Regions from separate parts of the Streptomyces sp. NPDC059695 genome, predicted to be linked through region 2. Evidence: riboswitches for the same ligand, from Rfam matches in the RefSeq annotation. Region 2 holds a riboswitch; each other region holds the start of a gene.
The links. A riboswitch is a leader RNA that binds a small molecule or an ion and turns the genes downstream of it on or off. The one in region 2 is predicted to bind cobalamin.
Positions count from the first base shown of each region.

Region 1: it holds a riboswitch for cobalamin, as region 2 does, so the genes downstream of both, ACFV2S_RS09045 (cobalamin biosynthesis protein) here and ACFV2S_RS36560 (energy-coupling factor ABC transporter permease) in region 2, are expected to answer to the same signal.
Region 3: it holds a riboswitch for cobalamin, as region 2 does, so the genes downstream of both, metE (5-methyltetrahydropteroyltriglutamate--homocysteine S-methyltransferase) here and ACFV2S_RS36560 (energy-coupling factor ABC transporter permease) in region 2, are expected to answer to the same signal.

Region 1 is NZ_JBHWFF010000005.1:244,972-254,545, reverse strand. It holds gene ACFV2S_RS09075 (neutral zinc metallopeptidase) at 1-511, shown strand, start outside; gene ACFV2S_RS09070 (VOC family protein) at 570-974, shown strand; gene ACFV2S_RS09065 (hypothetical protein) at 1,046-2,443, opposite strand; gene ACFV2S_RS09060 (alpha/beta hydrolase) at 2,533-3,660, opposite strand; gene ACFV2S_RS09055 (anion permease) at 4,061-5,332, shown strand; gene ACFV2S_RS09050 (hypothetical protein) at 5,349-5,570, shown strand; cobalamin riboswitch at 5,693-5,825, shown strand; gene ACFV2S_RS09045 (cobalamin biosynthesis protein) at 5,860-6,846, shown strand; gene ACFV2S_RS09040 (cobyric acid synthase) at 6,843-8,351, shown strand; gene ACFV2S_RS09035 (putative cobaltochelatase) at 8,407-9,574, shown strand, end outside.
Region 2 is NZ_JBHWFF010000058.1:6,267-15,840, forward strand. It holds gene ACFV2S_RS36530 (FAD-dependent oxidoreductase) at 1-586, opposite strand, end outside; gene ACFV2S_RS36535 (PadR family transcriptional regulator) at 610-1,182, opposite strand; gene ACFV2S_RS36540 (FAD-dependent oxidoreductase) at 1,229-3,244, opposite strand; gene ACFV2S_RS36545 (ATP-binding cassette domain-containing protein) at 3,441-4,304, opposite strand; gene cbiQ (cobalt ECF transporter T component CbiQ) at 4,301-5,050, opposite strand; gene ACFV2S_RS36555 (energy-coupling factor ABC transporter substrate-binding protein) at 5,056-5,703, opposite strand; gene ACFV2S_RS36560 (energy-coupling factor ABC transporter permease) at 5,700-6,398, opposite strand; cobalamin riboswitch at 6,427-6,661, opposite strand; gene ACFV2S_RS36565 (PTS-dependent dihydroxyacetone kinase phosphotransferase subunit DhaM) at 6,712-7,134, opposite strand; gene dhaL (dihydroxyacetone kinase subunit DhaL) at 7,131-7,751, opposite strand; gene dhaK (dihydroxyacetone kinase subunit DhaK) at 7,777-8,769, opposite strand; gene ACFV2S_RS36580 (thioesterase II family protein) at 9,228-9,574, shown strand, end outside.
Region 3 is NZ_JBHWFF010000016.1:99,314-108,887, reverse strand. It holds partial or broken gene metE (5-methyltetrahydropteroyltriglutamate--homocysteine S-methyltransferase) at 1-2,112, opposite strand, end outside; cobalamin riboswitch at 2,275-2,496, opposite strand; gene ACFV2S_RS21215 (HdeD family acid-resistance protein) at 2,594-3,232, opposite strand; gene ACFV2S_RS21210 (CsbD family protein) at 3,441-3,626, shown strand; gene ACFV2S_RS21205 (CPBP family intramembrane glutamic endopeptidase) at 3,713-4,495, shown strand; gene ACFV2S_RS21200 (alpha/beta-hydrolase family protein) at 4,527-6,413, opposite strand; gene ACFV2S_RS21195 (SHOCT domain-containing protein) at 6,516-6,809, opposite strand; gene ACFV2S_RS21190 (DUF6325 family protein) at 6,890-7,333, opposite strand; gene ACFV2S_RS21185 (glycerol-3-phosphate dehydrogenase/oxidase) at 7,515-9,086, opposite strand; gene ACFV2S_RS21180 (TetR/AcrR family transcriptional regulator) at 9,083-9,574, opposite strand, start outside.

The sequences.
Region 1 (9,574 bases), on a different contig from region 2:
CGGCCGGGCGACCTCGGCGGTCGGCCCCTTCTACTGTCCCGGCGACCGGCGGGTCTACCTCGACCTGGGCTTCTTCGACGAGCTGCGGACCACGTTCGGTTCGAGCGGCGGACCTTTCGCCCAGGCGTACGTCGTGGCGCACGAGTACGGGCACCACATCCAGAACCTGATGGGGACCCTGAGCCGCGCCCAGGACGGGCGCACCGGCGCGAACTCCAACGCCGTGCGGGTCGAGCTCCAGGCCGACTGCTACGCGGGCGTCTGGGCGCGGCACGCGACGACCACCCCCGACGAGAGGACGGGCCGGCCGGTGCTCACCCGGCTCACCGACGAGGACATCCGGGACGGCCTGGACGCGGCGGCGGCCGTGGGCGACGACCGGATCCAGGAGAGGTTCCAGGGCCGGGTGACGCCGGAGAAGTGGACGCACGGCTCGGCCGCGCAGCGGCAGCAGTGGTTCTACGAGGGCTACCGGACGGGCGACATGGCCCGGTGCAACACCTTCCGCTGACTTGTCGGCGGTGACTGCCAGACTGAGATCCGGGTCACATGGAGAGGGAGTGATCGGGATGGCTGGGACCCCCGACATCTGTCCGACGCTGCGGTACGCGGACGCGAAGGCCGCGATCAAGCAGCTCACGGAGGGCTTCGGCTTCGCCGAACACGCCGTGTACGAGGGCGAGGACGGCCGCGTCATGCACGCCGAGCTCACCTGCGGGAACGGGATGGTGATGCTGGGCAGCAAGGGCAGCGGCACCGCGTTCGACCGGCTGATGGCCGACGGCGGGCCGGCCTCGGTGTACGTGCGCGTGGACGACGTCGACGAGCACCACGCCCGCGCCGTGGCGCACGGCATCGAGATCGTGATGCCGCCCACGGACCAGGAGTACGGCTCCCGGGACTACACGGCCCGGGACGCCGAGGGCAACGTGTGGAGCTTCGGCACGTACGCCCCCGGCGCCACCGCCGGGTAGGTCCGCGTCCGGCGGCGGGCGGGATCCCGCCGACGCGGCGGTCCCGGCGCCGGTGGCGGCGCTCCGGTGGCTCAGGCTCCGCCGGTGTGGACCTGGAAGGCGGCCCGGCGGACCGCCTTGGCCAGGGCCGGGTCCGGGTGGGCCGCGGCCAGGGCGACCAGGACCTGCACGGTGCGGGGGTGGCCCACGGCGCGGATCTCGTCGAGGAGCGCCGGGACGGTGCCCTGCACCGCGGAGTCGAGGTGCCGGACGAGCAGCTCGCTCTCGCCGTGGTCGGCCACGGCCGCCGCGGTGTCGACCCAGAGCCAGGTCGACTCCTCGCGGGTCAGCACCTCCTGGGCGTCGTCGGGGTCGGCCCCCTCGTACTCGGCGATCCAGAGCAGCGCGTACGGCCGCAGCGAGGGCTCGGCGACGGTGGCCCGCACCTCGGCCTCGGCGGGCGCGCCGACGACGCGGAGCGCCTCGAAGGCGAGCCCGCGCAGCAGGGCGTCCTCGCCGCGGGCGACGGCCAGGAGCTCGCCGACGGCGCTGGACAGCGTGCGGGCCGCGAGCCAGGCGCGGTACTCGTCGCGGGCCGGGCCCGGGGTGAGCCGGGCGCAGCCGCGGAGCATGTCCTCGGCGGACTGCTCGATGTTCCCCGCGGGGCTCTGCGCGGCGACGCAGATCTGCTCCAGCTTGACCCAGACCGCCCAGTTGCCGAGCGGGGTCAGGGTGGCGTGGCGCCCGTCGGTGCCCGCGTCCAGGGTGAGCGCGCCGACCGCGGCCAGGCCCTCCAGCGCCCAGTCGAGCAGCGTGGGGAGCCCGTCGCCCGCCGGGGCGTCGGCGGCCTCGGGCGCCGGCCCGGCCGCGGGGACCTCGCAGCGCTCCTCGCGGAGCTCCTCGACGCGCTGGCCGAGGAGGTCGAGGAGGGCGGGCACGAGGACCGGGCCCTGCGAGAGCTGGAGCAGCGAGAGCACCTGCGGGACGGCCTCGACGACCTCGGCGACGGCGCTCGGCGCGACCCCCTCGGGGGACGGGTGCACCAGGGACCAGGCGTCGAAGAGGGCGACCCAGCCGCGCAGGACGGCGGAGTCGTCACGGTCCCAGGCGTGCAGCCGCCAGCCGGGGCGGGCGGTGTCGCCGTGCAGTTCGACGAGCCCGGCGAGCCGCGCCCGGTCCCAGCCGGCCCGGACCTGGCCGGGCGTCAGCTCCAGCGCGGCCGCGGCCCGTTCCTGCGCGGGACCTGTGCGGGGCGCCGTGGCGGAGCCGCGCTCGACGGCGGCCCAGCGGGCGATCCGTACGGCGTCGGCGAGGACGTGCCGGGCCTGGCGGGCGAGCTCCGCGCGGGGCGGGGTGCCCTCGGGCGGCCGCGGCGCCGGCCGGGTGCGCCGGGTCGTCACCGCCCGTCGGGCGGTGGCCAGCGCCCGCGGGCGGACGAGTCGGAGTCTGGAGTTGCGCGCCAATGGTTCATCGGGCTTTCGAGACGTCACGGGGGCAGTCTTCCCGCTGTCGGCCCGAAAGCCCAATCGGAATCGGACGCCCCGTCGGTTCGGGCGCCGCCGCGGCCTCGGGACCGCCCTCAGAGCAGGGGGGTGAGGAAGCGGCGGACGGACTCCTCGTAGCGGACCGGGTCGGCGTTCCACATGGCGGCGTGCGGGGCGTGCCGCACGGTCTGGAGGCTGACCAGGTCGGGTCGCCGGGCGGCGAGTTCGACGGAGGGCTCCCAGGGGGCGATCGTGTCGTCGGGACCGTGGAAGAGGAGGGTGGGGACCCGCAGGGCGCCGGGCTCCGAGACGGTCTGGAGGAGGTCCCCGTGCGGGCCGGTCCTGCCCTGGGCGGCGCGGACGGCGAGCGGGAGCAGGGGCGCGGGGACGTGGCGGGCCGCCGCGAGGTTGCGCAGGGTGGCCTCCCAGTCGAGCACCGGGGAGTCCAGGACGAGGCCGCCGATCCGGTCGCGCACGCCCGACTCCGCGGCGGCCCGCAGGGCCATCGAGGCGCCGGTCCCCCAGCCGTGCAGGACGACCTTCCGCGCACCCCTGCGGACGGCGTAGCGGATGGCGGCGTCGACGTCCCGCCACTCGGAGTCGCCGAGGTGGGCGAGGCCGTCCGGGGAGGCGGGCGCCCCCTCGTCGCCCCGGTAGGCGGGGACGAGGACGGGGATCTTGCGGCGGTGGAAGAAGGGGACCAGGTTGAGCGGGTGCTCGCGGGTGGTGCCGAGGCCGTGCAGGGCGATCACCCAGGTGGTGCGGGGTCCGGCCACGAGCCAGGCGGGCAGCGGTCCGAGTTCGCCGGGGATCTCGACGTCCTCCTGGGCGAGCCCGAGGGCGCTGATCGGGGTGCCCCGGTGCAGCTGGGGGGTGAGCCGGACGCGGGCGCCGGGCCCGAGGACGCCGAGTTCGACCCGCTCCAGGCGGCGGACGACGGTGTCGGCGGTGTGCGGGACCCGTTCGAGGACGGGGCCGAGGACGGCGTGCAGGCCCGGGGCCTCCATCCCGTAGGTGCCGGGGCGCAGCGAGGCGAGGCTGCGGGTGAGGGTGATGCGTTCGGGTCCCGTGGCGTGCACGGTGAGCCGGGGGTCCCCGGGCAGGGGCCGTCCGGACGGCGCCCTGAGGGCGACGTCGCTGGCGTACCGGCCGGCCGCGATCGCGGCCGCGCCGACACCTATCAGGGTGGTGACGGCCGCTGCCGTCGCTGTAGCCGGGCGCACGCTCCCAGTGTCGGCAGGGAGGGGTGGGGCTGCCACCGGACGGACCCGGACGGCCCCCCTCCGCCCGGGGCGCGGCCGGGGGGGGCGGGGGAAGCGGAGGGATCGCCCGGTGGAGTGACATGGGTCTCCTCCTGGCGGTCCCCCGGCCGGATGGTTCTGTCCAGGGAGCGGAACCGGGTGACGGGGGAGGAAGCGGGGCAGGTCGTACGTGCCCCGGGAGGGCCCGGATTACCCGCGGTTGCCGGGTGACCGCATCGTGGACACCCGGACACCCGGGGGCCACAAGCGGAATGTCTTGACACCGGATAGGGACACCACGCCGCCCGGCTCAGTTCACCTTCCGTTCACCCAGGTTGCTTACGTTCGTCGAGCCACTGACGTCAAACGATTGCCTGGGTAAATGGAACACATCACGCTGCTGCTCGCCATTGTGGTCGTGACAGCTCTCGTGTTCGATTTCACGAACGGTTTCCACGACACCGCCAACGCGATGGCCACGACCATCTCGACCGGTGCTCTCAAGCCCAAGACGGCGGTGGCCATGTCCGCCGTGCTGAACCTCGTCGGAGCGTTCCTGTCCGTGGAGGTCGCCAAGACGATCTCCGGCGGGATCATCAACGAAGAGGGCATTCGCACAGAAGTGATCTTCGCGGCGCTCGTGGGCGCCATCCTGTGGAACCTGCTGACCTGGCTCCTGGGCCTGCCGTCCAGCTCGTCCCACGCCCTCTTCGGCGGTCTCATCGGCGCCGCGGTCATGTCGGCCGGCTGGTCCGCCGTGAACGCCCCGACCATCGTCACCAAGGTCCTGATCCCGGCCGTCGCCGCGCCGATCGTCGCCGGCCTCGCCGCGATGCTGGCCACCCGGCTGACGTTCAAGATCGGCGCCAAGACCGACGAGAAGCACACCGCCAAGGGCTACCGCGTCGGCCAGATCGCCTCCGCCGGTCTCGTCTCCCTCGCCCACGGCACCAACGACGCCCAGAAGACGATGGGCATCATCACCCTCGCCCTGGTCACGCAGGGCGTCGTCAGCCCCGGCTCGAACCCCCCGCTGTGGGTCGTCGTCTCCGCCGGTGTCGCCATCGCGCTCGGCACCTACCTCGGGGGCTGGCGCATCATCCGCACCATGGGCAAGGGCCTCACCGACCTCAAGCCGCAGCAGGGCTTCGCCGCCCAGACCAGCGCCGCCACGGTCATCCTCGCCTCCTCGCACCTCGGCTTCTCCCTCTCCACCACCCAGTCCTGCTCGGGTGCCGTGATGGGTGCCGGTCTCGGCCGCAAGGGCGGTGTCGTCCGCTGGTCGACCGCGACCCGGATGTTCGTCGCCTGGGGCCTGACGCTGCCCGCCGCCGGCCTCGTCGGCGCCGGTGCCGAGTTCCTCACCAAGCAGGGCCCCTGGGGCATCGTCGCCGTCGCGGTCCTGCTGGTCTCCGGGTCGGCCGTGATCTGGTCGCTGTCCCGCCGCAAGCCGGTCGACCAGCACAACGTCACCGCCGACGACCTGAACGGCGACTCCGAGCCCGCGGGCGTCGTGACCACCGCGATCGCGGCCGTCACCCCGCCGCCGGCCGGTTCCGTCGCCGCCGTCGCGGACGAGGACCTGAAGACCACCATCCCCGCGCCGGTCCCCACGGACCCGGCCGCTCCCCCGGCCCCCGCCGCCGCGGTCTAAGGAACTGGAACCAAGCATGAAGATCGACTGGGCAGCCCTCGGCTCCGTCTTCGGAGTCAGCCTCGTGGCGACCGTCGCCCTCGTGGGCCTCTTCACCCTCGGTGTCATCGGCCTCTCCAAGCAGGAGCAGGCCGCCGCCCAGGGAGGCTCCGCCGCCCTGGCCCGCACCGGCGCCTACGCCTGCTTCGCCCTGTGCCTGGCGGCCGTGGCGTACGGCATCTACCTGATCGTCGCCTGACGCACGCCGGGCGTGACAGGCGGGGCGGTCCGCACCTTCGGGTGCGGGCCGCCCCGCCGTCGTGTTTGTGGTGCTCCGCACAGTGACGCGGTGCAGGTCAAGGGTGAGTTGACGGCTGTTCTCGGCCGTGGTGGACTGCCGAGGCCATTACGGCGGCAGTAGAGGAAGTCCGGTGCGAATCCGGCGCGGTCCCGCCACTGTGACCGGATCCGACGGGTCCGGGAGTCAGGAACTCTCGCCGCCGGTCACGTCGATCCAGGGCGCGGACCCTGAGTGAGGACACAGCGCCATGCCCGGCCGCACCCTCCTGTTCCCCAGAGCCAGCCGCCTCTCCCCGGACGGATTCGCGTACGGCGCGGCCGCCGGACTCGCCGTCGACCTGCTCGTCGGCGATCCCCGACGCGGCCATCCGGTCGCCGCGTTCGGCCGGGCCGCGGCCCGCGTCGAGGACGCCCTGTGGCGCGACCACCGCGGCTGGGGCGCCCTGCACACCACCGTCTGCGCCGGCGCCACCGTCGCGGCCGCCGCCCTCGCCGCCCGTGCGGTACGGGGCAGCCGCGCGGGATCCGCCGCGCTCACCGCCGCGGCCGTCTGGTCCGTCGTCGGCGGCACGACCCTGGGGCGCGAGGCCCGCGCGATCGGCGGCGCCCTCGCCGCCGGGGACCTGGAGGTCGCCCGGGAGCGGCTGCCGCACCTGTGCGGGCGCGACCCGCAGTCCCTCGACGGCCCCGCGATGGCCCGCGCGGTCGTCGAGTCCGTCGCCGAGAACACCTCCGACGCCGTCGTGGGCGCCCTCTTCTGGGGAGCGGTCGCGGGCGTGCCCGGCCTGGTCGGCTTCCGCGCGGTCAACACCCTCGACGCGATGGTCGGCCACAAGTCCCCCCGCTACCGCAGGTACGGCTGGGCCTCGGCCCGCCTCGACGACCTGGCCGGCTGGCCCGGCGCCCGGCTGACCGCCGCCCTCGCCACCGTCGCCGGCGGGAACCCGCGCGGAGCCGTACGGGCCTGGCGGGCGGACGCCGCGAAGCACCCGAGCCCCAACGCGGGCCCCGTCGAGGCCTCCTTCGCGGGCGCCCTCGGCCTTCGGCTCGGGGGGACCCTCTCGTACGCCGGGCGGGTCGAGCACCGGCCCGTCCTCAACGGGGAGGGGCGGCCCGTCGAGGTCGCCGACATCGACCGCGCGGTCCGGCTCTCCCGCCGGGTCACCGGACTGACCCTGGCCGCCTGCGTGGGCGGCCGCATGATCGCGAGCGCGCTGAAGCGGAGGAACGCATGAGGGGTGGGGGGCTGCTCGTCGCCGGGACCACGTCCGACGCGGGCAAGAGCGTCGTCACGGCCGGCATCTGCCGCTGGCTGGTCCGGCAGGGCGTCAAGGTCGCACCGTTCAAGGGACAGAACATGTCCCTGAACTCCTTCGTCACCCGGGAGGGCGCCGAGATCGGCCGCGCCCAGGCCATGCAGGCCCAGGCCGCCCGGGTGGAGCCGACCGCGCTGATGAACCCGGTGCTGCTCAAGCCGGGCAGCGACCGCTCCAGCCAGGTCGTCCTGATGGGCAGGCCGGTCGGGGAGCTCAGTGCCCGCGGCTACCACGGCGGCCGGCAGAAGGAACTCCTCGAGCCGGTCCTCGCGTGCCTGGAGGAACTCCGGGGCACGTATGACGCCGTGATCTGCGAGGGGGCGGGGAGTCCGGCCGAGATCAACCTGCGGCGCACCGACATCGTGAACATGGGCATCGCGCGCGCCGCGAAGCTGCCCGTGGTCGTCGTCGGGGACATCGACCGCGGCGGGGTCTTCGCCCAGTTCTTCGGGACGACGGCGCTGCTGTCGCCCGAGGACCAGTCGCTCGTGGCCGGATACCTGGTCAACAAGTTCCGGGGCGACGTCACGCTGCTGGAACCGGGCCTCGACATGCTGCACGGGCTCACCGGGCGCCGGACCTTCGGCGTCCTGCCGTACGCGCACGGGCTCGGCATCGACGAGGAGGACGGCCTGCGGGTCTCCCTGCGGGGCACCGTCCGCGAGTCGGTCGTCGCGCCGCCGGTCGGCGCGGACGTGCTGCGGGTCGCCGTCTGCGCCGTCCCGCTGATGTCCAACTTCACCGACGTCGACGCGCTCGCCGCCGAACCGGGCGTGGTCGTCCGGTTCGTGGACCGGCCCGAGGAGCTCGTCGACGCCGACCTCGTCGTCGTGCCCGGCACCCGGGGAACGGTCAGGGCGCTCGCCTGGCTGCGGGAGAGGGGCCTCGCGGACGCGCTCGTGCGGCGCGCGGCCGAGGGCCGGCCGGTGCTCGGCGTCTGCGGCGGCTTCCAGGCCCTGGGCGAGCGCATCGAGGACGACGTCGAGTCGAAGGCCGGTGTGGTCGACGGGCTCGGGCTGCTCCCCGTACGGGTGCGGTTCGGGATCGAGAAGACCCTCGCCCGGCCGGTCGGCGAGGCGCTCGGCGAGCGGGTCGAGGGGTACGAGATCCACCACGGCGTCGCGGACGTGCGGGGCGGGGAGCCGTTCCTGGACGGCTGCCGCGTCGGCTCCGTCTGGGGCACGCACTGGCACGGCTCGCTGGAGAGCGACGGCTTCCGCCGGGCGTTCCTGCGGGAGGTCGCGGCGGCGGCGGGCCGGCGCTTCGTGCCCGCGCCCGACACGTCGTTCGGCGCGCTGCGGGAGGAGCAGCTCGACCGGCTCGGCGACCTGATCGAGGAACACGCCGACACCGACGCGCTGCTCCGCCTGATCGAGCGGGGCGCTCCGGAGGGGCTGCCGTTCGTGCCGCCGGGAGCGCCGTGACGCAGGACCGTCCCGCGGGACATCAGCGAACCGAACCCGATGGAAGGAAGACCCGATGAGCACCCGCTATCCGTTCACCGCCGTCGTCGGCATGGACGACCTGCGGCTCGCGCTGCTGCTGAACGCCGTCAGCCCGGCCGTCGGCGGGGTGCTCGTGCGCGGTGAGAAGGGGACCGCCAAGTCCACCGCCGTCCGCGCGCTCGCCGAGCTGCTGCCGGAGGTCCCGGTGGTCGCCGGCTGCCGGTTCAGCTGCGACCCGGCCTCGCCCGACCCCGGCTGCCCCGACGGGCCGCACGGCGACGCCCCCGGCACGGACCGCCCCGCCCGCATGGTCGAGCTGCCCGTCGGCGCCTCCGAGGACCGGCTCGTCGGCGCGCTCGACATCGAGAAGGCGCTCGCCGACGGCGTGAAGGCCTTCGAGCCGGGGCTGCTCGCCGCCGCGCACCGGGGCATCCTCTACGTCGACGAGGTCAACCTGCTGAGCGACCACCTCATCGACCATCTGCTCGACGCCGCCGCCATGGGTGCCTCCCACGTCGAGCGCGAGGGCGTCTCCGTGCGGCACGCCGCCCGCTTCCTCCTCGTCGGGACCATGAACCCCGAGGAGGGCGAGCTGCGGCCGCAGCTGCTCGACCGGTTCGGGCTCACCGTGGAAGTCGCGGCCTCCCGGGACCCCGAGCAGCGGGTCGAGGTCGTCCGGCGGCGGCTCGCCTTCGAGGACGACCCGGCCGCCTTCGCCGCGCGCTGGGCCGGCGAGGAGAGCGCGCTGCGCGAGCGCATCGTCGCCGCCCGGACCCTGCTGCCGCGGGTGGCCCTCGGGGACGCCGTCCTGCTCCAGATCGCCGCCACCTGCGCCGCGTTCGAGGTGGACGGCATGCGCGCCGACATCGTGATGGCCCGGACGGCGACCGCGCTCGCCGCCTGGGCCGGACGGACCGAGGTCACGTCCGAGGACGTGCGGCAGGCCGCGCTGCTCGCCCTGCCGCACCGCCGCCGCCGCTCGCCCTTCGACGCGCCCGGCCTCGACGAGGACAAGCTCGACGAGACCCTGGAGCAGTTCAGGGGCGACGCGCCCGACGACGACCCCGAGCCGGACGGCCCGGGGGACGGCGGGCCCGGCGGCGGCCCGGACGGCGGCGGGGGCGTCCCGCCGCAGGGCGAGGGCCCCGACGGCCCGGCCCCCGAGTCCGCCGAGGCTCCGGAGAGCGCGCCCGCGCCCGCCC
Region 2 (9,574 bases):
CGGCCAGCCAGTCCGCGGCCTTCGTCGACCGCCCGGAGGCGTCCACGACGAGATCGGCCTCCAGCGTCCGGACCTCCTTCGCGGCCCCGCCCCCGGCGCCGCGCTCGCGCAGCCGGACGCCCCTGACCCGCGAGGAGTCGCCGGTCAGGCCCACGGTCTCGGTACCCTCGACGACGTCGATGCGCGGGTCGGCGAGGACCCGCCGCCGCACCAGCCACTCCAGCTGGGGCCGGGCGCCGGTGGAGAAGTGCGAGGTCGCGGAGCTGCGGCGGAACCACTTGCCGTTCTGCCACTGGACCATGTCCTCGGGGACGCCCACCTTCGGGGCGCCGAGCTCCTCCAGCTCCTCCGTGAAGCCCGGGAGCAGCTCGTCGAGCGCCGTCTGCCCGCCGGGGATGAGGACGTGGATGTGCCGGCCCTGCGGGACGCCGGGCCGGGCGTCGGGACCCTCCGGGTAGCGGTCGCGCTCGACGACCGTGACCTTCTCCGCGTGCTCGGCGAGCACCCGAGCGGCAAGCAGTCCAGCGAGACTTCCCCCGATGACCACCGCGTGACGTGTCGCGCGGCGCCCCAAGTCGTCGGCCATACCCGCCCTTTCGTGTCGTGGAACTACAACTCACCAGTATCCACGCCGATGGGGTCCCCGTCGCCCGCGCCCAGCTCGGCCAGAGCGCCGGTCAGCCACTCCACCCAGAACCGCTCCAGATCCACCCCGCCCCGCAGGACCAGGTGCCGCAGCCGGTCCGGTTCGGTGCGGCGGCGCTCGGCGGGGAAGTCCCGGGCCTCGATCAGGAGGTACTCGTCCAGCTGCGCCCGGTGCAGGGACAGGTGGCGTGACAGTTCGGCCCGCAGCCCCTCCGAGCCGACCATCGCCGCCGCCCGCATCCGCAGCAGCAGGGCGGACCGGAGCGGCTTCGGGTCCTCGGCCCTGCCCACCCAGTCGCCGAGCTCCGCGCGGCCCGCGGGCAGCACCTCGTACTCCTTCCTCTGCCCCCGCGCGGGCACCGGAGCGGGCAGGGCGCGGATGTGCCCCGCCTGCTCCAGCCTCCCGAGCTCGCGGTAGATCTGCTGGTGCGTGGCCGACCAGAAGTAGCCGATCGACTTGTCGAAGCGGCGCGTCAGTTCGAGGCCGGAGGACGGCTTTTCGAGCAGCGCGGTGAGGATCGCGTGCGGGAGGGACATGCTCGCATCCTAGGTTCGGCCGGCCGTGCCGATCACGGGGCGAGGGTCACAGGGTGGCGGCGAGCCGGGTGCCCTGGTCGATCGCCCGCTTGGCGTCCAGCTCGGCGGCGACGTCCGCCCCGCCGATCAGGTGCGCCGGGCGGCCCGCGGCGACCAGCTCCTCGTAGAGGGCGCGGCGCGGCTCCTGGCCCGCGCAGAGCACGACCGTGTCGACGGGCAGGAGCTGCGGCTCGCCGTCGACGGTGACGTGCAGCCCCGCGTCGTCGATCCGCTCGTACGAGACGCCCGCGACCATGGTGACGCCCCGGTGCTTGAGCTCGGTGCGGTGGATCCAGCCGGTCGTCTTGCCCAGGCCGGCGCCGACCTTGGTGGTCTTGCGCTGGAGCAGGTGGACCTGGCGCGGCGGCGCGTTCCGCTCGGGCGCGCGCAGTCCGCCGCGGTTCTCGTAGGAGGTGTCGACGCCCCACTGGCGGAAGTACGTCTCGGGGTCCTGGCTGGCGCCCTCGCCGCCGTCCGTGAGGAACTCGGCGACGTCGAAGCCGATGCCGCCCGCGCCGATGATCGCGACCCGGTCGCCGACCGGCGCGCCGTCCCGGAGCACGTCGAGGTAGCTGAGGACGCTCGGGTGGTCCTCGCCGGCGATCCCGGGGGTGCGGGGGGTGACGCCGGTGGCGACGACGACCTCGTCGTAGCCCTCCAGGTCGGCGGCGGACACGTACGTGTTCAGGCGGACGTCGATGCCGTGCTCGGCGAGCTGGACGCGGAAGTAGCGCAGCGTCTCGTCGAACTCCTCCTTGCCCGGAACCCGCTTGGCGATGTTCAGCTGGCCGCCGATCTCGGACGCGCCGTCGAAGAGGGTCACGGAGTGGCCGCGCTCGGCCGCGGACACCGCGCAGGAGAGTCCGGCCGGGCCCGCGCCGACGACCGCGACGCGCTTGGCGAGCCGGGTGGGGGAGAGGACCAGCTCGGTCTCGTGGCAGGCGCGCGGGTTGACCAGGCAGGAGGTGATCTTCAGGCTGAAGGTGTGGTCCAGGCAGGCCTGGTTGCAGCCGATGCAGGTGTTGATCGTGTCCGCGCGGCCGGCCGTCGCCTTGGCGACGAAGGCGGGGTCGGCGAGGAACGGTCGGGCCAGCGAGACCAGGTCGGCGCGGCCGTCGGCGAGGATCTCCTCGGCGACCTCGGGGGTGTTGATGCGGTTGGAGGTGACGAGCGGCACGGACACCGCGCCCATCAGCTTCTTCGTCACCCAGGTGTAGGCGCCGCGCGGCACGGAGGTCGCGATGGTGGGGATGCGCGCCTCGTGCCAGCCGATGCCGGTGTTGATGATGGTCGCGCCGGCCGCCTCGATCTCCTTGGCGAGCCGGACGACCTCCTCCAGGGTCGAGCCGCCGGGGACGAGGTCCAGCATGGAGAGGCGGTAGACCAGGATGAAGTCCGCGCCGACCCGCTCGCGGATCCGGCGGACGATCTCCAGCGGGAAGCGGACCCGGTTCTCGTACGAGCCGCCCCAGCGGTCGGTGCGGACGTTGGTGGCCGAGGCGATGAACTCGTTGATGAGGTAGCCCTCGGAGCCCATCACCTCGACGCCGTCGTACCCGGCCTCCTTGGCGAGCTCGGCGCAGCGCGCGTAGTCCTCGACCGTCTGCTCGACCTCGGCGTCGGACAGCTCGTTCGGCGCGAAGGGGCTGATGGGGGCCTTGAGGGGGCTGGGGGCGACCAGGCCGGGGTGGTAGGCGTACCGGCCGAAGTGCAGGATCTGCATCGCGATCCGGCCGCCCTCGGCGTGCACGGCGTCGGTGATCAGACGGTGCTCGGCGACCTCCTCGGCGGTGGTGAGCTTGGCGCCGCCGTCCCAGGGCCGGCCGGCCTCGTTGGGCGCGATGCCGCCGGTGACGATGAGGCCGGCGCCGCCCCGGGCGCGCTCCGCGTAGAAGGCGGCCATGCGCGCGAAGCCGTGCTCGGTCTCCTCCAGGCCGACGTGCATCGACCCCATGATCACGCGGTTGGGCAGGGTGGTGAACCCGAGGTCGAGCGGGCTCAGCAGGTGCGGGTACGGGGTCATGGGGGCGTCTCCTCGCGCAGGGGTCGTCGACCTCAGTTCTAGGGGACCCCGGAGGCCTTCTGCAACTAGTTGCAGAAGATTCGGAGCGTGATGTCTACTACTCGGTAGCAAAGCTGCGCGAGCCCCGGGAGGCTCCGGGACCCAGGAGGAGCCCCGCCCTCAGGGACCCACCGTGAGCCCCGGGAGGCTCCGGGGCTCAGGAGGAGCCGCGGGCGCCGCTCGCCTCCGCGGCCACCCACGCGTCCAGGTCCTCCGGCGTCCGGGGCTCCGGCGCGTCCGCGCCCAGCAGGCCGTGGGCGCGCAGCAGACGGGCCACCGACGTGCCCCACGGACGGCGCAGCCGGGCCGCCTCCAGCAGGGCGTCGTCCGCGAGGAGCTCGGCGACCGGCCCCGTGCGCAGCCCGGCGGGGGAGAGCACCGCCGCCCCGTCGGCCCAGCGCAGCGCCAGATCCACGTCGTGCGTCGCCATCACCACCGTCGTCCCCGCCGCGCGGAGCCGTTCGAGCGCGTCGAGCAGCCGCTCCTGCCCGTGCGGGTCCAGCCCGGCCGTCGGCTCGTCCATGATCAGCACCCGGGGCCGCATCGCCACGGCGCCCGCGATCGCGGCCCGCTTCCGCTGCCCGTACGACAGCAGGTGCGTCGGCCGGTCCTCCAGCGCCACGATGTCCAGCGCCTCCAGGGCCTCCCGCACCCGGAGCCGTACCTCCTCCTCCGGCAGCCCCAGGTTCGTCGGACCGAACGACACGTCCTGACCGACCGAGGCGGCGAACAGCTGGTCGTCCGGATCCTGCACGACCAGCTGCACCGTGGTCCGCAGCCGGGTCAGCCCCTTCCGGTCGTACGCGACCTCCGCCCCGTCCAGGAGCAGCGACCCGCTCCCGCAGCGCAGCCCCCCGCTGAGCAGCCGCAGCAGCGTCGTCTTGCCGCTCCCGTTGCGGCCGAGGAGCGCGATCGCGCGTCCCTCCGCCACCGCGAAGTCGACGCCCGAGAGGACCGCGGGCCCGTCCTCGTAGGCGAAACCCGCCTTCACCAGCTCCACGACGGGGGTCGGAGACGTCACGGAAGGAACCTTTCCAGTACGAGGGTGAGGGCGACGAGCCCCGCGAGGAGCAGGGCCGTCGCCGTGAGGAACCGCCGGGAGACCGCGCAGGCGGGCACCAGCACCCGCAGCGTCCCGTCGTAACCGCGCCCGGCGAGCCCCGACTGCAGGCGCTGTGCCCGGTCGAAGGCCCGGACGAACGTCGTCGCGCCGAGACCGGCGAGCGAACGCCACGTCGCGGCCCGGGTGGTGTGCCCGAGCCGGGCCGCCTGGGCCTGCCGGATCTTCGTGAGCGCGTCGAGCAGGAGGAAGATGATCCGGTACATCACGAGCGCCACGTCCACCACCGGCGCCGGGACGCCCGCCCGGACCAGCCGGGGCAGCACGTCGGACACCGGCGTGGTGAAGGCGAAGAGCAGCACCCCGAGCGAGGCGGACGCGGTCCGCAGCAGCAACTCGCCCGCGTGCACGGGACCGTCGGGCGCGAGGGCCACGATCCCCCGTGTCCCGCCGACCTCGAAGAGCAGCGGGACCGCGCCCGTGACGCAGAAGCCGAGCGGGACCCGGAACGCCCGCCACAGCTGAGGGCCCGGCACACCGGCCGGACCCAGCAGCACCGCGAGCGTGGCCGCCGCCACGAGCACCGCGCCGGGCCACGGCGGCAGGGCCACCGCGCACAGGGTCAGTCCGAAGCCGAGGAGAGCCTTCTCCACGGGATGGCGGCGGCGCCAGCGACTGCTGTGCGCCGCCGCGTCGATCGGCAGCATCGGCGCTACGCGCCCGTGCCGTCGAAGGGAACGGAACCGTCGTCGGCCCCGGGGACCCCCGCGTCAGCGACGACGGGCCGGGACCCGCCGTCGGCGGAACCGCCGCCCGAGGCACGGGAGCCCGCACCGGGCCGCGGGTCAGCGGACCCCGCACCGGGCCGCGGGGCACCGGACCTCGCACCGGCGTGCGCGTCGGCGGATTCCGGTGCCCCGCTGTTCGAGGTGCCGGACGCCGGTTCCTTCCCCGCCGTACCGGAGTCGCCGTCGCCGTCGCCGCCGCCGCCGTGCCCGACGGGACCGCCCGCCTCCGTCGCGCCCTGCGTCCGCGCGGCCTCGGAGGTCGCCGTCGCCGCGCGGGCCGCGCCCTGGCGGCGGCCGCGCCGGAGCCCGAAGTAGTACGCCAGGACACCGGCGCCCAGCGCCGCCTGGAGGGCGAAGAGCGCCGACTCGATCTCGCCGGACGGCGGCTCGTACAGCGGGCTGAACCACGGCTTGTAGTCCGGCTGGAGCTCCGTGATCGCGGTCTCCGCCTCCGCGTCCGCCCCCGTGAACGGCTCCTCCTTGTGGTCGCCCATGCCCAGCGCGAGCGGCAGGACCGCGAGCGCGGCGACGAGGAGCAGCAGCAGCGTGTTGATCTTCGCGTTCCGGCTCATCGCGCGGCCACCTCCTCGTGGCGCTCCGCCGTCGGCCGGCCGAGGACGCCGAGCCGGACCAGCTCGCCCTTGCTGGACTGGGTGAGCAGCCGCATGACGAGCACGGTCAGCAGGCCCTCGCTCACCGCGAGCGGGATCTGGGTCACGGCGAAGATCCCGCCGAACTTGGCCAGCGCGCCGGGCACGCCGCTGCCGGGGTCGGGGAACGCCAGGGCCAGCTGCACGCTGGTGACGCAGTACGTGGAGAGGTCGGCGACGAACGCGCCGAAGAAGACGGCCACCATCAGCGGCGCACCGAACCGCCGCAGCAGCCGGTACGTCCCGTACCCCGCCCAGGGCCCGACGATCGCCATCGAGAAGGCGTTCGCGCCGAGGGTGGTCAGCCCGCCGTGCGCGAGGAGCAGGGCCTGGAAGAGAAGGGTGATCGTGCCGAGGACCGCCATGATCGGGGGCCGGAAGAGGATCGCGCCCAGACCCGTACCGGTCGGGTGGGAGCAGCTTCCGGTGACGGAGGGCAGTTTGAGCGCCGACAGGACGAACGTGAAGGCGCCGGAGGCCCCCAGCAGCAGGGTGGACTCGGGGTTGGACCGCACTTCGCGGGTCAGCGCGCGCACCCCGTGGGCGACGAACGGCGCGGCCGCGACGCCCCAGGCGGCGGCGTGCACAGGGGGCAGATACCCCTCGGCTATATGCATGGTTGGGAGACCCTCTCCAGCACCTCGTGGATGGACAACGCACCCCGGCCGGTCTCCTGGCTGACGGTCATACGGCCCGGCTCCGCCTTCCCACACCGTCGCGGTCTCCCGCGCCGGTCCAGTGGCTTCCCCGAGGTGTTCCCCCCGGGGGTGGAGCCGGACCTCCCGATCACAGTGGCGAGGGCCGCACCGGTACCGCACCGGTTTCCCGTACACCAAGGCCCTGCGACATTAGTGTGTTGACCTGCTGGATCACAACACGGTCGCCACCCGGCGCGGCCCGTCGGTCACTCCCCGCACACGGCGCGGACGCTCACTCCTTGCGGTACGCGTACGCCTCCGCGGCCGCCGCCGCCACCGCGTCGAGGTCCCCGCCGGCGCTCGCCGTGACCAGCGCGGCGACCGCGCCCTCGACGAACGGCGCGTCCACCAGGCGTGCGCCCTCCGGCAGTTCGTCGCCCTCGGCGAGCAGCGCCTTCACGGTGAGGACCGCGCTGCCCAGGTCCACGAGGAGCGCCACCCCGGCTCCCCGGTCGACGGCCTTCGCGGCCGCGCGGATCAGCTCGGAACTCGTGCCGAGCCCCCCGTCCGGGGTTCCGCCCGCCGGCAGCACCGGCGCCAGGCCGCCGCCCCCCGCCAGGCCTCGGGCCAGCTCGGCCACCGCCGTCGCGACCGCCGCGCTGTGCGAGACGAGCACGATGCCGACCGGGGCGGCGGTCCCGGGCGCGGGGCTCATCGCGCTCCCTGCGCGCGTGCGGTGTCGGCGAGCGCCGCGAACAGCAGCGCCGACGACGTCGCCCCCGGGTCCTGGTGGCCGATCGACCGCTCCCCGAGATAACTGGCCCGGCCCTTGCGCGCCTGGAGGGGTACGGTCGCGAGGGCGCCGTCCGCGGCGGCGGTCCGGGCCGCCTCGTACGAGCTCCGCAGCCCCTCGACGGCCGGCACGAGCGCGTCCAGCATCGTCTTGTCCCCGACCCGGGCACCGCCCAGCTGTGACACGGCGGCCACCCCGGCGTCGAGGGCCTCCGCCAACCGCACCCGGCTGACCTGCGCGTCCTCGCCCAGGGCCTTCCCCGCGCGCCGCAGCAGCGTCCCGTACAGCGGCCCCGAGGCGCCGCCGACCGTGGAGATCAGCTGCCGCCCGGCGGCGGTCAGCACCGCGCCCGGACTCTCCGGCGGCTCCTTGGCCAGGATCTCCGCCACGGCGGCGAAGCCCCGCCTCAGATTGGCGCCGTGGTCGGCGTCGCCGATGGCCGAGTCCAGCTCGGTGAGCCGGTCCGCCTCCCGGTCGACGTCCTCGGCCACCGCGGCCAGCCAGCGCACCAGGAACCCGGCGCCGAACGTCTCCGTCATGTCGCTCCCCATGCCCGATCCCGTCTCACCGGCCCCAGCGCAGCGCGGGCGTCTGCACCGGAGCGTCCCACAGACGCAGCAGCTCCTCGTCGACCTCGCACAGGGTCACCGAGCACCCGGCCATGTCGAGCGAGGTCACGTAGTTCCCGACCAGTGTCCTGGCCACCGGCACCCGCCGCTCGGCGAGCACCCGCTGCACCTCGGCGTTGAAGCCGTACAGCTCCAGGAGGGGCGTGGCGCCCATGCCGTTCACCAGGGCGATGACCGGCCCGGACGGCCGCAGGTCCTCGACGACGGCGTCCACGGCGAAGTCCGCGATCTCGCGCGAGGTCATCATGGGCCGCCGCTCCCGGCCCGGTTCGCCGTGGATGCCGATGCCCAACTCCAGCTCCCCCTCGGGGAGATCGAAGGTCGGACTGCCCTTGGCGGGGGTCGTGCAGGCGCTCAGGGCCACCCCGAAGGACCGGGACCGCTCGTCGACCCGGCGGGCGATCGACTCCACGCGCTCCAGCGGGGCGCCCTCCTCGGCGGCGGCGCCCGCGATCTTCTCCACGAACAGCGTGCCCCCGGTGCCGCGCCGGCCCGCCGTGTACAGACTGTCCGTCACCGCGACGTCGTCGTCGACGAGGACCTTGGCGACCTGGATGCCCTCGTCCTCGGCGAGCTCCGCGGCCATCTCGAAGTTCAGTACGTCGCCGGTGTAGTTCTTGACGACGAAGAGCACCCCGGCGCCGCTGTCGACGGCGGCCGCGGCCCGCACCATCTGATCGGGCACGGGTGAGGTGAAGACCTCCCCGGGGCACGCGGCCGCGAGCATCCCGTACCCCACGAACCCCCCGTGCAGGGGTTCGTGCCCGGACCCGCCGCCGGACACCAGCGCCACCTTCCCGGCCACGGGCGCGTCCCGCCGCACCACGACGCGCCGCTCGACATCCACGGTCAGCTCGGGATGCGCCGCGGCCATCCCCCGCAGCGCATCGGCGACGACGGTCTCGGGAACGTTGATCAGCATCCTCACGGATACCTCCTGGTGAGACTGGCAGGCATGTGACTGAGCAGGCTTTTCGCAGGTCAGAGGGGGTGATGTCGGTTCTTGTTATGGGCCGTTCGCGGCGCCCGGGGGCGGTCCCGAGCGGTACTGATGCCGACTTGCCGCCGACTTTCCTGACCACCCGTCAAGCTGGTCTGGGCGAGGTGCTCTTCGTACTCGTGCATGATGGCGCAATCATCCGCCTGGGAGGTGCGGTCGCGCACCGGTGCGTCGCGGCCGCCGGGTGGACCGCGCTGAAGGCCTCCGCTGGGGCGGCGGACCACTCCCCGCCGCAGCCTGAACCACCCGACCCGGCAGACCTTCCCGGTCACGGCACCAGGAGGAGGAGTGTGGGAGGAGGGGAGGCCACCGGGGCGTAATCGCGGCTTAAGGAGGGTGGGCGACGATGACGCGTTCACAGCGGAACCGATGCGAGGAGTGCAGGCATGACGGGGCTCACGGTCGACAGCGACGTGTGGATCAGGCGGTTCCATCCGCCCGCGGCGGGTGAGCCGGAGCGGACCCCGCTGGTCTGCTTTCCGCACGCGGGCGGGTCGGCCGCGTACTTTCACGGTCTCTCGGGGCTGTTGGCCCCCGCGGGGATCGAGGTGCTGGCCGTGCAGTACCCGGGACGCCTCGACCGCAGGAGCGAGGCCCCGATGAACGACGTGCGGGAGATCGCGGTCGCGGCTGTCGCCGCCCTGAGGCCCTGGGCGGATCGCCGGCCGGCGTACTTCGGACACAGCATGGGAGCCGCCGTCGCCTTCGAGGCGGCGCGGCTGAGCGAGCCCCG
Region 3 (9,574 bases), on a different contig from region 2:
CCAGACTCCCGGACCGGCCTCGCGCGAGTAGCCGTGGGCGGCGAGCTCGTCGGCGACCCGCATGTGGGAGCGGGCGGCCTCCAGGCTGATGACGTCGGCGTCGAGGTCGTCGATGGCCCGGACGATGTCGCCGAACTCGGCGTAGCACATGTGGGTGTGGATCTGGGTGTCCGGCCGCACGCCGGCGGTGGTGAGCCGGAACGACTCGGTCGCCCAGGCCAGGTAGCCCGCGTGGTCGGCGGCCCGCAGCGGCAGGGTCTCGCGCAGGGCCGGCTCGTCGACCTGGATGACCGAGGTGCCGGCCGCCTCCAGGTCGGCCACCTCGTCGCGCAGGGCGAGCGCCACCTGCCGGGCGGTGTCGGCCGGCGGCTGGTCGTCCCGCACGAACGACCACGCGAGCATGGTCACCGGACCGGTCAGCATGCCCTTGACCGGCCGGGACGTCTGCGCCTGGGCGTACGTCGTCCAGCGCACCGTCATCGGCCCGGGACGGGAGACGTCCCCGGCGAGGACGGGCGGGCGGACGTATCGGGTGCCGTACGACTGCACCCAGCCGTGCCGCGTGGCGACGTAGCCCGTCAGCTGCTCGGCGAAGTACTGCACCATGTCGTTGCGCTCGGGCTCGCCGTGCACCAGCACGTCGACGCCGGTCCGCTCCTGGAAGGAGATCACCTCGCGGATCTCGTCCCTGATCCGCTCCTCGTACCCGGCGGCGTCGATCCGGCCGGCCCGCAGATCGGCGCGGGCCGCGCGGAGCTCGTCGGTCTGGGGGAACGAGCCGATGGTGGTGGTCGGAAGCGCGGGAAGCCCCAGGTGGGCCCGCTGGGCCGCGGAGCGTTCGGCGTACGGCTGGGAACGCCGGCCGTCCGCGTCGGTGACGGCGGCGGTACGGGCACGGACGGCGGGGTCGCGGGTGAGCGCGGAGCCGGCGCGGGAGGCGAGGGCGGCCCGGTTGGCGGCCAGTTCGGCGCTGATCGCGTCGGTGCCGTGGGAGAGGCCCTTGGCGAGGGTCACGACCTCGTCGGTCTTCTGGCGGGCGAAGGCCAGCCAGCGGCGGATCCGCGGGTCCATGTCCTCCTCCGCGGCCGCGTCCAGCGGGACGTGCAGCAGCGAGCAGGACGCGGCGACGTCGACCCGGCCGGCGAGGCCGAGCAGGGTGCCCAGGGTGGCGAGGGACTTCCGGTGGTCGTCGATCCAGACGTTGCGTCCGTTGACGACGCCCGCGACCAGCCGCTTGCCCGGCAGCCCGCCGACCGCGGCGAGGTCGTCCAGGTTCGCGGCGGCGGAGCCGGTGAAGTCGAGGGCGAGACCCTCCACCGGGGCCGCGGCCAGCACCTTGAGGGCGTCGCCGAGCCGGTCGAAGTACGAGGCGACGAGCAGCTTCGGCCGGTCGGTGGCCGCGCCCAGCTCGCGGTAGGCGCGGGCGGCGGCCTCCAGCTCGGCCGGGGTGCGGTCCTGGACCAGGGCGGGCTCGTCCAGCTGGACCCACTCGGCGCCCGCCGCGCGCAGATCGGCGAGCACGTCGGCGTAGACCGGGAGGAGCCGGTCGAGGAGGGTCAGCGGCTCGAAGCCGTCGGGGACGCCCGGGGCGGGCTTGGCGAGCAGCAGGTACGTGACGGGGCCGACCAGCACGGGGCGGGGAGCGTGCCCGAGCGCGAGGGCCTCCCCGAACTCGGCGACCTGCCGGGCGGAGTCGGCGGTGAAGACGGTGTCCGGCCCGAGTTCGGGGACCAGGTAGTGGTAGTTGGTGTCGAACCACTTGGTCATCTCCAGCGGCGCGACGTCCCGGGTGCCGCGGGCCATCGCGAAGTACCCGTCGAGCGCGTCCGCCTCGACGGCGGCGCGGTGGCGTGCCGGGACGGCACCGACCATCACGCTGGTGTCCAGGACGTGGTCGTAGTACGAGAAGTCACCGGTGGGCACTTCGTGGATGCCGGCGTCGGCCAGCTGCCGCCAGTGGGAGCGACGCAGGCCGGCGGCGGTGGACCGGAGGGCGTCGGCGGTGACGCGGCCCTTCCAGTAACCCTCGACGGCCTTCTTCAGTTCGCGGTGCCGACCCTGGCGGGGGTAGCCGTACACGGTGGCTCGTGCGGCCGCGGGCTTCGCTGTCACGGAACTCTCCTTCGCGAGACGTGTCCAGAACACCCGGAGACGGGGTGGACGCGAAGGAACGCCAGAGCGTACGGACCGCGCCGACGGAGGACGCCGCGTGTGCCGCTCGCTGTGTACGCCGACCCGCCCACGAGGTCACCGGGATGTCCGTACGCGGAATGCGTCCGCGTACGGGCAACGGGCAGGTCTTCGGACTCGCGGGCACACCCTCCTCGTGGAGGACACCTACTGGCCGTCGCTTCCCAGGACCGTGGTCCGGACCCAGTGCTATGACGGCGGTCGTTCCCGCTCACCGCTGCGGGGCAGTCCCGGATTCCCACCGGGTTCCCTCTTACGACGCATCCCGCCTGGCGGACGGGGCGAACCAGCTGCAGACGACACCCTAGGGCGCGCGATCGCCCGGTGGCGAGCGACGTCCAGGATTCGGGCGCGAAACCGACGAGGGGTCACTTCGGGTCGGGGCGAGGGCGCTCGCGCGGAATCAGGTGCCCGGGCCGGACGCTCCACGGCCCGTGATGCCCGCTCTGCGCAGGGCCGACCGCCAGGCCAGGGCGACCGCGGCCTCGGCCAGGCCGAGGAGGACGAGCCACAGTCCGAGCAGCCGCGTCAGGGCCCGGGCCGACTCCGTCGGAAGCGCCAGGACCACGATGCCGGCGACGATGCCGAGGATCCCGACGGCCATGACGACGCCGCGGTGCGGCATGTTCTTGGTGGCGATGGCGGAGTAGAGGGTGACGATGCCGGAGACCAGCCACACGGCGCCGACGATCAGCGAGAGCGCGGCGATCGTCTGGAGCGGGTTCCTCAGACACAGCACTCCGCCGAGGACGCACAGGACGGCCACGATCAGGCCGGGCACGCGGTCGCCGCTGTCGCGGCCGAACACGGACACGAAACGGAAGACGCCGATCGCCAGCAGGTAGAGCCCGATCAGCACGGCCACGACGTGCAGGGTGACGTCTGGCCAGACGAGCAGCAGGATGCCGGGTACGAGGGTCGCCAACGCCGCGCCGAGGAGCCAGGTCCAGGAACGGCCGAGACGTGCCAGCTGATCCGCCGGGTCGGCCGCGGGAGTCCCCTGCGGGCCGGCGCCGGGTGCGGAGTCCTGTGGAGTGGTCATGCGTCCTCCTCCCGTCCCCCGGGTCCAGTACAAGTCTGCACCCATCGTCTGGGGGCCGCCTCACCTCGTGAGGAGCGCACGGGGCGAGGCCGGGCACGGACGGGAGGCCCGGACCGGGTGCGCCGGCGCCGGGCCCGGCCGACGCGCACCCGGGGTCGTCCGAACCTAGCGTGGAGGGTGGGAACCGACCGGACGGAGGGTCGCGAGCATGAGCGACGCCATGGACAAGGCCAAGGGCAGGCTCAAGGAGATCGCCGGCAGGATCACCGGTCACGAGCGCCTGGAGGCCGAGGGCAGGACGGACCAGGCGAAGGCCAGGTTCCGCGAGAAGGCGAAGAGCGTGCGGCACCGCGCCGAGGGAATCATGGACTCGCTCAAGCGGGACCGCTCGTAACCCTCGACCGCGCCCTCGGCCGCCACGCCCGGGACCGAAGGGACGGGCGGAACGATCCCGCGCAGCGGAAGGACGGACTCACTCCCGTGTCCCGCCGTGATCCCGAGGACGGCCGCCGGCCCGTCGTACGAAGCCGCCGTTCCACCGGCGACCCGCCGCCGGGCCGGTGGCGCGGGCCCCTCGGCACCTGGCCGGCCGTCGCCCTCACCGTCGCCGTTCTCGTGGCGGCCAACCTGCTGCTGCACACCTGGACCGGCGCCCTCCACCTGCTCGCGGCCGTCGTCGTCTCCGCCGTCCTCCTGGGTGTGCTCCGCTGGGCTGGCGGCACGCCGGCGGACGCGGGACTGGCGGCCGGGACACGGGCCCGCGGCGCCCGGTGGGCGGCCGCCCTGACCGGGATCGTCGCCGCCGTCTATCTCGTCGGAGCGCTGCTCCCGGCCACCCGCCCGCTCTTCGAGGACCGGCGGTACGACGGGATGACCGCGGGCGCGTTGATGGTGCGCGTCTTCGTGGTGGTCCCCGTCGGCACCGTCCTGGTGGAGGAGGTCGCGTTCCGCGGAGTCCTCTACGGGCTGGTGCGCCGGGTCCGCGGGACGGTCTGGGCGACCACCGTGTCGAGCCTGCTGTTCGGCCTCTGGCACGTCCTGCCGTCCCTGGGCCTGGCGACCGCGAAGCCCGCGCTGACCGGCGTCGTCGGAGCGTCTCCGCTCGGCTCCGCGGTCGCGGTCACCGCGGCCGTGCTCTTCACGGCTTCGGCGGGCGTCCTGTTCTGCGAACTGCGCCGCCGCAGCGACAGCCTGCTGGCGCCGATGGGCCTGCACTGGGCGGTGAACGCGCTCGGCTACGTCGCAGGCTTCCTGCTGCGCTGACCGCGGGCCGTGCCGCGCCGCGCGCACGGGATCAGCGGGACGGCTGGATGATCTCGCGCAGCCGGTCCAGGTCCTGTGGGGTGAAGCCCGACGGCCGCATGACGGCGTTCCAGCCGTCGACGTACGCGGCCTTGTACGTGTGACCGTGGCCGTCCGGCACGCCCGTGGAGAACGGGAGGTCCGCGGTCACCTGCCAGAAGGTCACGAAGGGGATCCAGACCATCGCGTCGAGCACGTCGCCGCCGGGAGCCTCACCGATCCAGTCGGGTTCGGACAGGGCCAGGTCGGGGCTCCACCAGACGATCGGATCGGACGGGTGCATGAGGTACAGGACCCGGGTCCCGTTCCACGGCACGTCCGTCGGAGGGATCCCGGTGGCCGGGTCGTCGGTGAACCGCACGGTCCGCCCCTGCCGGTAGACGGGTTCGATCTCCGGGCTTCCCGCGTCGCGGTGGTCGCTGAACTCGCGGAACAGGGTGTTGAAGTTCGGCGGACCGGCGAAGAGGGTGCCGGCCGTGCGGTTGCGCAGGTCGTACTCGCCGCTGAAGGCCGTCTCCGCGCCGAACGACCCCAGGCTCTCGCCGGCCACGAACAGGCGCGGGCGCTGGTCCTGGGGCAGCTTGGACCAGACGTCGTAGACCGCGTCGAAGAGCTCGCGACCGGCCTCGCGCGCCTTCGACTGGTCCACGAGGTAGGAGAGCCACGACGGCAGGTACGAGTACTGCATCGCCACGGTGGCCGAGTCTCCGTCGCCGAGGTACTCGAAGGAGTCCACGGCCGCGGGGTCGACCCAGCCGCTGCCCGTGGTGGTCGTCACGAGCAGGTTGGCGCGGTGGAAGCCGCCGGCGCGTACGAGGTCCGCGACGGCCCGCTCGGCGCGCGCCTCGGTGTCGTCGGCGGTCGCGAGTCCGGCGTAGGAACGCACGGGTTCCTGCGCGGGGCGGTGGGTGAAGGCCCCGATGTCGGCTGCCGTGGGGCCGCTGCCCGTGAAGGCCCGGCCCTGCCTGCCCAGCGAGTCCCACGGCACCAGCGACCCCGGCCCGCCGGAGCGCAGCGTCGACGTGGGCTGGTGCACGCCTTCGGGCGTCTCGGTGTCGCGCACGGAGAACGCCTCGTTGGCCGTGCTCACGAAGCCGGCCAGCAGGACCCCGCTGACGACGGACCACGCCAGACCCGCCACGACGACCCAGCCGACCACCCGGGCCGCGCGCGGTCCGATCCAGCGGCGGAGGAGTCCGGCGAGCCACCGGTACAGCCGCCGGAGTCCCCGGGCCGCCTGCAGCAGCAGCCAGAACACGAGCGCGGCGACGAAGGGGCAGGCGACGGTGGCCAGGACGTTGTAGTCGGTGACCCCCATGAGCCTGCGGATCTCGTGCTGCCAGTACTGGCCGAGACCGAAGGACAGGCCGAACAGGACGACGGCGCTGACGGCCAGGACCCGCCATGACCGGGGGGAGGCGCCGCGGGCCTCCCGGTCGGCGAACGCCCGCCACACGTAGGCCGCGACCACGCCGAGCCCGTACCCGATGGCCGCGCTGATGCCGCAGATCAGCCCCTGGAGGATTCCGCCGCGGGGGAGCAGCGACGGGGTGAAGGAGAGGCAGGCGAGGAGAAGGGCGCTCCAGCAGCCCGGGAGCGTGAGGCGGAGCGAACGACGGCGCGCCCAGAAGCCGGTGGCAGACCCGGCACCGCCGCCCCCCGGCTCACCGGGGCCGGGGGAGCTCTCCGGCTCTTGGGCGGCGGGGGTGTCCCCAGGCTGCCCGGGGCCGGGGAAGTCCTCCGGCTCTCGGGGGGTGGGGGTGTCCTCCGGCTGCCCGGGGCCGGGGGAGTGCTCCGGTTCCTGGGCGGCGGGGGAACGCTCCGGCTCCTCGGGGCCGGGAGCGTCCTCCGGCGGGGGTTCGTGCGGGTCAGGAGCCATGGGTGACCTCCCGGGGAAATGGTCCCAGGGCCGTACGGGCCGCGCCACCCGGACTCGGCCCGCTCGGTGTGCCGGACTCCCGGCCCCTGCCGCGGAAGGGGGTCAGCCGAGGATCCTGCGCTTCTGCTCCTCGAACTCGGCTTCGGTGAGCACGCCCTGCTCCTTGAGGTCGCCGAGCTGCTTGAGCTGGTCGAGCTTGCTCTCCATGCTGTCGGCGGGCTGCGCGGCGGGCGCCGGCGGGGGAGCCGCGGCGGGCGGCGGTTCGGCGGGCTGCTGCTCATAGCCCTGCTGGGCGGCCCATCGTCCCTGCTGGCGGCGCGACACGCGGTTGGACACGGCGGTCGCCGTACCCGCGACGACCGCGGTGCGGGCCACTCCGCGAAGTAGACCTGGCATCGCGTTCTCCTCTCGTGTCCGACGCGAAGGCGCCGGACGGCTTCCGGGCCCGCCGGCTCGGTGGCCGGGGGCAAGGGGGGTCAGGCCGTTTCCTCGGCCGCTTCGAGCGAGGCGAGGAGGGCTTGTACGGGCACGCGCCCGGAGGCGACCAACTGGGCCCCGCCGCGGCGCAGGGCGGTGGCGAACGGCGCGGCCCACACGTTCTCGTAGATCAGCAGTCCGGCGGAGTTGCCGGGCTCCACGGCCTCGGCGGCCTCCTCCAGGTCGTCCTGCCCGAGCAGCCCCGACTGGACGCCCTCGAAGACGGAGAGGTCGAGATTGCCGTCCCCGTCGAAGTCCGCGATCTCCAGCGCGGTCACCGATCCGTCCTCGTCCTTCCTGATGAACATCAGGTCGAGGATCCGGATGATGCCGCGGTCCACCAGATCGACCAGGAGCGGGAAGCCCTCGCCCGTCATGCGGTTGCCGGGGAACTCGACCACCACGTAGTCGATGGGCCCGATCTCGTCGAATTGCTCGGTCACAACGTCACCTCTGATCGTGGACGCCCCCGGTCGCCATTCCAACACCGGACGTCGCGCGGTGCATCCGGTACGGCCCCGCCCGCCCACGACCCGGACGCGTCACGATCCCGGGCCGCACGGACCCGGCGGCGGCACGGGCGGAGCCCCCGCCCGGATGTCCGGGCGGGGGCGCCGTCTCGTCTCACCCCACGGGGGCCGTGCGGGCGAGGGCGTCGCGCGCCGCCTCCTCGGCCAGGGCGCGGTCCTCCGGGACGAGGCCGATGCGGGTGCGGCGGTCGAGGAGGTCGGAGGTGTCGAGGGCGCCCTCGTGACGGACCGCCCAGACCAGTTCGGCGCCGGTGACGGTGTGGCCGGGGACGACGGGCTCGGCGAGCGCGGGATCCGCGAGGCCGAGCGCCTGGACGGCCGGTGCCTCGGAGCCGTAGCGCTGGACCAGACGGGTCGGGACGTCGAGCCCGGCGAGGGTCTGCGGCCGTGCGGCGCCGACGAGGGGCAGCGACGCGGTGCGGCACGGACCCGCGTCCAGGCCGCGGGCGGCCACGGCGGCGTCGACGGCGTCCTGGGCCATGCGGCGGTACGTGGTCAGCTTGCCGCCGACGACGGTGACGATCCCGTCGGCGGAGGTGAGCACGGCGTGCTTGCGGGAGATGTCGGCGGTGCGGCCCGCGGCGTCCTGGGTGTCGAGCAGGGGCCGCAGGCCGGCGAACGCCCCGACCACGTCGGACCGGTGGACGGTGACGTCGAGCGCGGAGCCGAGGACGTCGAGGAGGAAGCCGATGTCGGTCTCGGGGACCTCGGGCACATCGGGGACGTCGCCGTCGACGGGCTCGTCGGTGAGGCCGACGTACACGCGGCCGTCGCCCTGGGGCAGGACCAGGACGAAGCGGTTCGTCTCGCCGGGGATGGGGATGTGCAGACCGGCGGAGAGCGGACCGAGGGTCTCGGAGCGCAGCACGAGATGGGTGCCGCGGGAGGGCCGGAGGCGTACGTCGCCGACGAGGCCGCCCGCCCAGACGCCGGCCGCGTTGATGACGGTACGGGCGCGCAGGCGCAGCTCCTGACCGGTCGTCTCGTCACGGACGAGCGCTCCGTCGCCGTGGAGTTCCAGGGCGCGCGTGCGGGTGAGGATCCGGGCGCCGTGGGCGGCGGCGGTCCGGGCGATCGCCGTGACCAGGCGCGCGTCGTCGGTGAGCCGCCCGTCCCAGGAGAGGAGGCCGCCGCGCAGCCCGACGCGCCGGAGGGCCGGGGCGAGGTGGCGGGTCTCGACGGCGGACAGCGTGCGCGGCTGCGGCAGCGTCCCGCGCGAGGTGCGGGCGCCGACGCGGAGCAGGTCGCCCGCGAGGAACCCGGCGCGGGCGAGGGCGGCCTGGCCGCGGCTGACGAGCGGGGTGAGCGGCAGGACGAACGGCTGGGCGCGCACCAGGTGGGGGGCGGTGCGCTCCATGAGGATGCCGCGCTCGACGGCGCTCTCGTGGGCGACGTCGAGCTGCCCGGACGCGAGGTAGCGCAGTCCGCCGTGGATCAGCTTGGAGCTCCAGCGGGAGGTGCCGAAGGCGAGGTCGTGGGCGTCGATCGCGGCGACGGTGAGCCCACGGGTGGCCGCGTCGAGCGCGGCTCCGGCTCCGGTGATCCCGAGTCCGACGACCAGGACGTCGACGACGGCGTCGCCGTCGGCGAGCTGCTCCAGTTCGCGCCGGCGACGCTCGGCGTCGAGCGAGGATCCGGGGAGGGCGGTGCTGCTCGTGGGGTTCATGGGGTGAGGGTCCTCTCCAGCAGGGTGCGGAGCTCTCCGAGGAAGGCGGCTTCGCTCAGTTCGGGATCGGTCTCGTCGGCCATGGTGCGCAGCGAGAGCGTGAAGGACTGGACGACGAGCAGGAGGGACCGGGCCTGGAGGTCGGGGTGCACCCGGCGCACGGAACCGTCCTCGTGCCCTTCGTCCAGTGCGGTGACGAGCAGCCCGAGCAGGGCGTCCTGGCTGGCTCCCCGCCGGTCGAGCACGTACGGCAGGAGCAGTTCGGGGTCGACGTCGAGGATCTTCCGGAACAGCGGATGGGCCCGGAAGGCGGCGACTCCCGCCACCAGCCCCTCGACGATCCGCTCCCGTTCGGGGCGGTCGTCGTCGGAGGGCGGCATGGCGCCGGCGGCGGCGGCGATCCACTCACGGGTCATCAGGTCGCCGACGAGGGTGCGCACGTCGGGCCAGCGCCGGTACAGCGTCATCCGGGACACGCCGGCCCGCCG